3 regions of the Sporosarcina sp. NCCP-2331 genome follow, and region 2 is predicted to be linked to each of the others. Evidence: riboswitches for the same ligand, from Rfam matches in the RefSeq annotation. Region 2 holds a riboswitch; each other region holds the start of a gene.

Region 1 (3,280 bases), on a different contig from region 2:
TTAACTTTCCTCGTCATCGCCTGTCCCGGCGCGCTTGTCATTTCTGCCCCCGTTTCAATTGTCGCGGGGATCGGCAACGGAGCCCGCAACGGAGTATTGGTCAAAGGCGGCGAAGTGATGGAACAGCTGGCGAAAATCGATACAGTTGTCTTCGATAAAACCGGCACATTGACAAAGGGACGTCCCGAAGTAACCGATGTGTGCGGATGGGGTATAGAGAATAAGGAGTTATTGCGTCTGACGGCCGAAGCGGAAATGATTTCCGAACACCATTTAGGTCAGACGATCGTTAAGGAAGCAAAGAAACGTGCCATTCGTTTGGTAAATCAACCAGAGGATGCAGAAGTGGTCAGGGGCAACGGAATATTGTCTACAATAGAAGGAAAGCGTTTGGCTGCCGGCAATCGCAAATTAATGGAAGCACAAGGCATATCCATTCCTTTTGACGTGGAAGAATATGCACTTAAACGCGAAAAAGCAGGAAATACGGCGATCTTTGTTAGTATTTCCCGGGAAATAGCAGGAATTATCTCGATTGCTGATCAAATACGTCCAGAAGCTGCCGAAGCGCTGGCTAAGTTGCGGAAAAATGGAATCAGCCAAATGATCATGCTGACAGGCGACAACCGACACACAGCACAGCTAGTCGGCGAGCAACTTGGCCTTGACGCTGTATATGCCGAACTATTACCCGAAGATAAGGTAGCAGCGGTCCAGCGTTTGAAAGAACAGGGTCACCATGTCGCAATGGCAGGCGACGGAATCAATGATGCCCCCGCTATCGCTACAGCGGACATCGGACTCGCCATGGGGGAAGGCGGCACAGATATTTCGATGGAGACGGCAGATATCGTCTTGATGGCAGACCGGCTCGATCAGTTCTCCCATGCTTATGCTTTAGCGAAAACCACTGTACGGAACATGAAGCAGAATACCTTCTTTGCGGTCGGCACCGTATTCCTCCTGTTGCTCGGTGTACTGCTCGGCAAGGTGTTCCTCTCTTCCGGCATGCTCGTCCATGAAGTGAGTGTACTTCTCGTCATCTTGAACGCGATCCGGTTAATACGCTATACTAGCGACAAACCAATGAAACAGAATAAAAGTGAGGTGATACCGAATGAACCAAGAATCACATTGTGAACTGGGCGCGAAAGAACATCATCATTCCTGCGTTGCGCTCGTCCCTCTCTTCAATCATTTGGATGAGCAACAGATGGACCAAATTGTCGAACTTGCCCACAGCGTGAACTACCCGCGCGGAGAAACGATTTACCATAGCGGCGACCGGTCTGAAGGCTTGTATATTTTGCATAAAGGGCGAATTAAGGTCTACCGTCTGTCAGAAAACGGCAAGGAACAGCTTGTCCGCATTCTAGAACCCGGGGATTTCACAGGGGAACTGTCTTTGTTCGATGCGAAACCGCATGACGCCTATGCGGAGACATTGGAAGGCGTTGAATTATGCATTATCCAGCGGGATGAAATGCAGCAGCTCCTGCAGACACACCCCGCTATTTCATTAAAGATGCTGACGGAATTCTCTTCCCGCCTCGCAGATACAGAACAGCGGGCCGCCCGAATCGCCATGGAATCAGCTGAAACCCGCCTTGCATTGTATTTAGCGGATCTGTCTGAAGAACAGCAGCAATTGACCGTCGAACTGCCGATGAGCCGAAAAGATCTTGCATCCCATCTTGGTACGACTCCTGAAACGATCAGCCGGAAATTAAGTGCATTCGAAGAACAAGGATGGATTCACCAGGCCAGTTCCAAAACCCTGGAAATCATCGACCTAGACTCTTTATTACTCGTTTAGCAGTCGGAAAATCGGCATACCTCTTTTCTTTCAATCTGGTAAGTGCTATGCTGTTAGTGAAAATCATAATCTTTTGACCATTAGGGGAATCCTTTACAAGGACTGAGAAAAGAGTGCGGCTCTGAAACCCTTATCACCTGAACAGGTTTGTACCTGCGGAGGGAAGTGGCAAGTGTTTTGGCGTATTCTCATGCATGCTGACACATCCAACCACTTTCCGATTCGGGAAGTGGTTTTTTCATTTGGAGGCGAACGGCAATGAAATTAATCGGGATTACGGATGATCGTCATTCTGTTGACGAATTGCTGCTCAAGCTGCGGCAGACAGAACCTTATATCAATGCATTCATTCTGCGGGAGAAGTCTAAGTCGGATGAACAGCTGGAAAAACTGATTTTCCGCCTCACCGCCAGCGGATTCCCGCCGGATAAATTAATTATGCATGCGCGTCCCAGCCTCGCGGAATCGCTGTCCATCTCCTGCCAGCTGACGGGTTTCGGCATGTCAGCGAATGATGTGCGGGCCGCTTTCCCTTCATTGAAATTCGGGTGTTCCGTCCATTCATTGGAGGAGGCGTGCAAAGCGCAGGCAGCAGGAGCGAATTGGCTGCTGTACGGTCATATTTATCCGACAGCTTCGAAAAAAGGACTGACTCCGCGGGGTACGGATGAGCTTTTTGAAATAGCTGCATCATGTTCTGTCCCCGTTTATGCAATCGGTGGAATTCAGCCGGTACATCTGCCATTTCTTAGAGAACATGGGGTCTGCGGCGCGGCAATCCTGTCTCCTCTCAGCAATCCGGATGCGGTGGACACAGTGAAAATGTATGTACATGCAAGGGATTTATAGAAAGGGAGAGATCATCATTGGATAAAACGATTGATTTAAACGGCAAGTCGTATTCGGTGGTTCCTGAAGTAGAAACGGTGCAGCAGTTATTAGAATATTTGAAGCTTAGCGACCGAATTTTAATCGTCGAGAAGAACAAAGAGATTTTGCAGAAGGATCATTATGGCGCACCAATCATGGACAGAGACCAAATTGAAATTATACATTTTGTAGGAGGCGGATGAGTATGTTACAAATCGCAGATAAGAAGTTTTCTTCACGTTTATTATTGGGAACAGGTAAATACCCTTCATTTGAGACACAGAAACAGGCAGTCGCGGTGTCGGAAGCTGATATTCTGACGTTCGCCGTGCGCCGGATGAATATTTTTGAAGCGTCACAGCCGAATTTCCTGGAGCAATTGGATTTGGACCGTTATACCCTGCTGCCGAATACAGCGGGGGCAAGCACAGCGGAAGAAGCAGTGCATATCGCAAAGCTCGCAAAAGCATCGGGGCTGTGCGATATGGTGAAAGTGGAAATCATCGGCTGCAGCCGCTCTCTGCTGCCGGATCCTGTCGAAACACTGCGTGCGTCGGAAATGCTGCTTGAAGAAGGATTCATTGTTCTTCCGTA
Region 2 (3,280 bases):
TTTTCACGCAGCTGGAAGCAAGTAATCCCGCCGCGGAGGGCAGCCTCTAAAACAGCCAGTGGCTCCTGATTGTGTACATTCGGGGTACCCATAATAAAATACAGACCCATCGCTGTCCGCACGTCTGCCCTGCGCATTTAGTGCATCCCCTTTTTCAGCTGACCGTAAGCCCAGTGATTTGTCGGTCCATGACCAGAACCCAGGCGTAAGCCGTGTTCAATAGCAGCCTGGATAAATTGTTTTGCTTCTGCAACTGCATCAGTCATAGAATAGCCCTTTGCGATAAATCCGGCTAAGGCTGCCGCAAATGTACAGCCGGTCCCGTGGGTGTCTTTCGTCTGTACCCAAGGAGTCGTCATTGTAAAAGATTGTCCTTCACAATCAAGGTAGTAATCCTTTGCTTCGAGTACGTCGCAGCGATGACCGCCTTTTAAAATGACCGCATGTGCCCCCATACTAATGATTTTCTGTGCAGCATGCTGAATGTCTTCATCGCTGACAATTTTCATTTTCGTGAATACTTCTGCTTCTGGAATATTGGGTGTGATGATTGCAGCCATCGGTATTAGATGATCTTTCATTGCTTGGATTGCTTCTTGCTGCAATAACGAATGACCGCCTTTTGCGATCATAACAGGATCGATTATAAGAGGGAAAGGTGGATATTCCTTCAATACAGCAGCAACAGCAATGATAATTTCAGCTGAAAACAGCATCCCTGTTTTACATGCTTTTACATCAAAATCATCCAAGACAGCACGTATCTGGGCTGTGACGCCGTCCGTCGGCACAGGATAGACACCGTGAACGCCATGAGTGTTTTGTGCAGTTACAGCCGTCAGAACAGAAGTGCCGAACACACCAAGTTCTTGAAATGTTTTCAAATCTGCCTGGATACCGGCGCCGCCTCCGCTGTCTGATCCCGCAATAGTCAATGCTACATTTACCGTCAATGAAAAAACCCCCTTACTCCTAGTTACACTAAAAACGTGTTATGGTCCCGATCCAGTGTATGTAATGTGTTTAAGAAATTTACTGCGAAATCGCCGGGTCCTGCTGAAATACCGGCTGAAACTTCGCCTGCCCGTTTATAAAATGAAAGCGCATCAGCAGCTGCTTCCAGCGGCGATTCGCTTCCTACTGCCAGGAAAGCACCAACTACTGAGCTTAGCAGACAGCCTGTTCCAGTGATCTCAGTCATAGAAGGATGTCCGCCTTCAATAAACAATGAACGATGACCGTCCGTAACGATATCTGTTTGACCTGACACAGCAACTAAACAACTGTGGCCGATGGCAACCTTTTTCGCGATTGCTTCTATATCTGCGCTGCCTTCTCCCGCATCTACGCCTTTCGCTTTCCATGGGACATCGGCTATGGCTGCGAGTTCGCCGGCATTGCAGCGGATGAGGGTGACATCAACTGCAGCCAGCACTTTGAGAACGCTTGCTTTTCGAAACGCTGTAGCTCCAGCACCGACAGGATCAAGCACGACAGGATTTCCGGCTGTTCTTGCACTGTTGCCGGCGAGGATCATGGCATCGACAGTTTGCTGCTTCAGCGTGCCGATATTCAAAATACTGCAGGAAGCAATTTTTGCGATATCTTCAGCTTCTTCTATTGCATCCGCCATTACAGGCGATGCACCGATTGCGAGCAGTCCATTTGCTTGAAAGTTTGCCACTACAAAGTTCGTGATGCAATGAACGAGCGGCTGTTCTTTTCTAAGATGTTGAATTAGCTTCATGTTTCCCTTCCTCTCAATAAAGGTATATATACAAAAAACCCATACAAAGATGGGCAGGGTATGAAAACTACCCACTTCCCTCCGCTAGCAAGTACTAGAACAGGTTCCAAGGGTTTGCCAGACAGCATCTCAGCTCGTAAAAATTAAAGCACCCCTAGTGGTGAATATGATTCAGATACATTAATTGTATCATAAAATTTTATAAAGGATAAAACCAGACAGGAATGTGAAGGATAAATAATATAAAATGATCGGTTGAGCACAAGAAAAACGGCATGGCAACTAAGTCGGAAGATGTATAATTGTCTGAAGTGAAACAGAAGATTTATGCATAATAGATAAAAAGGAGCAGATGATAAATGAAACCTTTATTTGAAATTCAAAGTATGACCCATTCGTTAGATGAACTGACCTTTTCTTGGAGTGATGCAGGAGGATATTACCGTGTCTATAAAAACGAGCAGCAAGTATATGAAGGAACAGCTGCGGAATTTACAGACGGAGAATTAGATCCGAGACATCCGTTTCAATACACAGTTGAGCGTGTAGAGGATAATCAGGTCAGGGACGTCATTGTGATGCAGACCTCCGCGCTGACGCCGACTATGGAAGGCGAGCATCCTTTGCAGCGGATCGTCATCACGACTATTGCCGCCGCTTCACAAATCGCACTGTCCTGGGAATGGATCAAAGGAGTGAAGAAGTTCGATATTTACCGAAATGGCAAGTATTTGCAGACGGTAGAAGACAATCGCTTCATTGACCGGGAATGCTCTTTATCTGAGTCCGTTACCTACAGCATTTCAGGTACACGCCCGTTGATTGACAGTAATCATCGAATGAATGTCAGCAAGTCGATTGCGGCGAAAGTATTTGACGCTGTTACACCGAATAATCCGGAGAGCGAACCGACGAAGGAAGTCTATACGTTTACTGTACACGTGAAACGCCGCGATCAATTACTGCAGCCGGTCGCAAAGCGGAAAAAGGTAAAGCAGTTGGACCAATGGAAATTCCGTTATACCACATTTCTGAAGGAAGATATCCTGAAAAATCCGAATCTGCTTTCGCCGTTGCCTTATTTTACTGGAGATGACCGTGATTTCGACCCGGAAGGAAAGAGTTTTCGGACGCGGGTGAACATGGAAGGGCAGTTTGACGGCAAAGAAAGCCCGCTTCAATTCACGAAATCAGTCGGTCCGTCGATTGGGCTGAACTATTTAAAGCGGTATAAACGCCACGGTCATGCATCAGTGGACGGAATTGTAATTAAGCGTCTTGAAGGTGAGCCGAAAGAAATCAATTTTGAGATTAACCATGATGTAGGAAATCCGCTCACTGCTTCACCGCCGATTCACTATGAGGTGAAAGGCCATCTGGACTGCGATGGAAATATTGACTTGGTGGGCTATCATAACAATGCGCCTCATCATGAAATCTATCTGTCGCTTGACGATGCGGACTGGCAGACGATTCATCGCTCAGAAAGTGATGGGCTGGCATATTTATCCGGCGTGCCAGGGGATAATTATT
Region 3 (3,280 bases), on a different contig from region 2:
AAACATTACGTCAGCCATCATAATAGCAATTAATAATAAAAGAGCCCATAACGGCTCTTTTTGTTTTGCATTTATCGTTCTTAATAATGAATACTCTCCACCTTCATGCATATACGGCACTCTCTATGCGATAAAGTTTCCTTATATTCATGAGTACATTCCGTTTGCAGTCGGTGCAGTTGTTCTTCTAAATGACGCAGACCGTGGCGTTGTACAGCTATATGACGGACTAACTGTTTTACTGCAGACAATTGTTCCACTCCTCATCAAAGATAAATTTCTGCACCGGCTTTTTTAAATTCCTCCGCTTTCTCCTGCATTCCCTGTTCAATCGCCAGCTTCTCTTCCAAACTGTTTTCATCTGCATATTTACGTATGTCATGTGAAATACGCATGCTGCAGAATTTCGGTCCGCACATCGAACAGAAGTGAGCGACTTTCGCACCTTCAGCCGGCAGCGTTTCATCATGATATTCCATTGCACGTTCAGGATCCAAACTCAAATTAAATTGATCTCTCCAACGGAACTCAAAGCGCGCTTTTGACAGTGCATTATCGCGTTTTTGCGCATTCGGATGACCTTTTGCCAAGTCTGCAGCGTGTGCGGCAATCTTATACGTGATGACACCCTCCCGAACATCGTCTTTATTCGGCAGTCCGAGATGTTCTTTCGGCGTCACATAACACAGCATCGCCGTTCCGAACCAACCGATCATCGCCGCGCCGATTGCGGACGTGATATGATCATAAGCCGGCGCGATGTCTGTTGTCAGTGGACCTAATGTATAGAAAGGGGCTTCCTGACAGATTTCCATTTGCTTATCGACATTCTCCTTAATCAAATGCATCGGTACATGACCCGGTCCTTCAACCATTACCTGCACATCATGCTCCCAGGCAATCTTCGTCAATTTACCCAGCGTTTCAAGCTCCGCGAATTGTGCCTCGTCATTGGCGTCCGCAATCGATCCGGGACGCAAGCCGTCTCCAAGTGAAAAAGCAACATCATATTGTTTCATAATTTCACAGATTTCCTCAAAATGTGTGTAAAGAAAACTTTCTTCATGATGCAGCATGCACCATTGCGCCATGATTGAACCGCCGCGCGAGACGATACCTGTCACGCGATTCACTGTCATTGGTATATAACGAAGCAGCACTCCTGCGTGAATTGTGAAATAGCTGACACCCTGCTCTGCCTGTTCAATCAATGTATCGCGGAATACTTCCCATGATAGATCTTCGACTTTGCCATTCACCTTTTCGAGTGCCTGATATAAAGGAACCGTTCCAACCGGCACAGGTGAATTGCGGATGATCCACTCGCGAGTTGTATGGATATTCTTTCCCGTCGATAAATCCATGATATTGTCTGCACCCCAGCGAGTTGCCCACGTCATCTTCTCCACTTCCTCTGCTATCGAGGAGGATACCGCTGAATTTCCGATATTTGCATTGATCTTTACGTGGAAGCGGCTGCCAATAATCATCGGTTCCGCTTCAGGATGATTAATGTTGGACGGAATGATCGCCCGGCCCCTTGCCACCTCATCGCGCACAAGCTCCGGCTCTACGCCTTCACGAATCGCTATAAACTCCATCTCCGGGGTGATCATTCCTTTTCTTGCGTAATGCATCTGCGTAACATTCTGACCTTTTTTCGCTCTCAAGGGCTTACGCTTCAGCAATGGAAACTGTGCATCATTCTTCATTTGTTCCAATGAACGAAACCCGTTATCCTGAGGCTGCACTTGCCGCCCTTCGTATTCTTCCGTATCTCCGCGTTCCTCAATCCAATTTTTCTTAATGGCTGGAAGTCCCTTTTGAATATCGGCCTTATAGCCTGCTTCTGTGTACTTTCCGCTCGTATCATAGACGCGAAACGGTTCATTTGGAAACTCCCCTTGATCCGTCACGGTAGGCGATAATTGAATTTCCCGCATCGGTACGCGCAAGTCCTCCCGGCTGCCTTGGATATAAACTTTGCTGCTGGCCGGAAAACAGCTGTGAATGTGAATCTCTTCTGTCGTTTGTTTCATTTTGTCATCGTCTCCTTTTTGAGGGCAGACCATGACTCCATCCGAGTAAAGGGAATCAGCGACAAAAAAGACCAGATCCGTAAAAGGACCTGGTCTTCAAAAACGCATAAATAAACACGCTGATTGAAAAATGAAAACTTCCCTACGCTGGTACGAGCCAGATCAGGTCCAAAGAGTTCGGAATGCATACAGTCATTCCATCTCAGTCCAGTCACGCCGGACACCCCTAGTTATGATTATTGAATTGTCGAACAACTACAGTGTAGCACAGTCTTTTTCTTTGTCAATAAGAGGAGCCGAGCGTATTTTGCTCTAAACGAATCAAATGTTCTTTCCATTGCGGGCCGTCCCGATAACCGGACAGGCTTCCGTCTTTTGCGATGACCCGATGGCAGGGAGTCATCAGCAAAAGCGGGTTTTTTCCAATTGCGGATGCGACTGCACGGACAGCGGCAGGACGTCCGATCTGTTCTGCTATCTCTGAGTAGGTAACCGTTTTCGCATAGGGAATCGCACGCAGCGCTTTCCATACAGTCAGTTGAAATGGCGTGCCGATACAGTCAATCGGCGAATCAAATTGTTGTGCTTCGCCAGATAAATACTTCTTTATTTCAACAGCACTTGCAGCTAATCTGTCAGTATCTTCTCTCATTTCCACCACGCCTGTCTGTTTAAACAGCCATTCCTTCATTCGCTCTTCGCTGTCCTCTGCAAGTCCGATATAACAGACTCCCTTTTCATTTGCAGCCAGTGTCACACAGCCGTCTTCTACTTCAAAACGCGTCCAATAAACCATCCCGCTCACTGCCTTCCGTTCAACCAAATAATTTCAATCCCACAGCACCTATGATAATCAATGATAAAAAGAATAATCTTTTCACACTTGCGGATTCCTTGAATATCAAAATTCCGGCAAGCACAGCACCGGCTGCACCAAGCCCGGTCCACACCGCGTAGGCCGTACTCATCTGTATTTCACGCATCGCCAGCGAGAGAAATATAAAACCAAAACCAAAAACACCGACGATCAGCAGCAGCCGTTTCACTGTGCGTTTCTGTAAATAATAATTAATGCACATAACGCCAAAAATCTCACCGAGACTGGCGATTGCCAAGTAAAACCAAGCCATCGTCAGCTGCCTCCTTCCGCTTCATCCGTCGTCAATTTAATACCGACAACGCCGATCACAATGAGCCCGATGAATGACAGCGTAATCCAAGTGAAGCCTGCATGAAAGACG

Evidence for each region. A riboswitch is a leader RNA that binds a small molecule or an ion and turns the genes downstream of it on or off. The one in region 2 is predicted to bind thiamine pyrophosphate.
Region 1: linked by a shared signal. The riboswitch ahead of NCCP2331_RS02845 (thiamine phosphate synthase) and the one ahead of thiM (hydroxyethylthiazole kinase) in region 2 are both predicted to bind thiamine pyrophosphate.
Region 3: linked by a shared signal. The riboswitch ahead of thiC (phosphomethylpyrimidine synthase ThiC) and the one ahead of thiM (hydroxyethylthiazole kinase) in region 2 are both predicted to bind thiamine pyrophosphate.

The regions. Positions count from the first base shown of each region.
Region 1 is NZ_BRCD01000003.1:96,017-99,296, reverse strand. It holds gene NCCP2331_RS02855 (heavy metal translocating P-type ATPase) at 1-1,140, shown strand, start outside; gene NCCP2331_RS02850 (Crp/Fnr family transcriptional regulator) at 1,118-1,816, shown strand; TPP riboswitch at 1,889-1,997, shown strand; gene NCCP2331_RS02845 (thiamine phosphate synthase) at 2,075-2,665, shown strand; gene thiS (sulfur carrier protein ThiS) at 2,683-2,889, shown strand; gene NCCP2331_RS02835 (thiazole synthase) at 2,886-3,280, shown strand, end outside.
Region 2 is NZ_BRCD01000020.1:71,645-74,924, reverse strand. It holds gene thiE (thiamine phosphate synthase) at 1-137, opposite strand, end outside; gene thiD (bifunctional hydroxymethylpyrimidine kinase/phosphomethylpyrimidine kinase) at 138-953, opposite strand; gene thiM (hydroxyethylthiazole kinase) at 977-1,747, opposite strand; TPP riboswitch at 1,807-1,913, opposite strand; gene NCCP2331_RS12470 (DUF3238 domain-containing protein) at 2,107-3,280, shown strand, end outside.
Region 3 is NZ_BRCD01000009.1:106,544-109,823, reverse strand. It holds gene NCCP2331_RS07340 (L-lactate permease) at 1-23, shown strand, start outside; gene thiC (phosphomethylpyrimidine synthase ThiC) at 267-2,039, opposite strand; TPP riboswitch at 2,162-2,277, opposite strand; gene NCCP2331_RS07330 (methylated-DNA--[protein]-cysteine S-methyltransferase) at 2,323-2,862, opposite strand; gene NCCP2331_RS07325 (DMT family transporter) at 2,855-3,169, opposite strand; gene NCCP2331_RS07320 (DMT family transporter) at 3,172-3,280, opposite strand, start outside.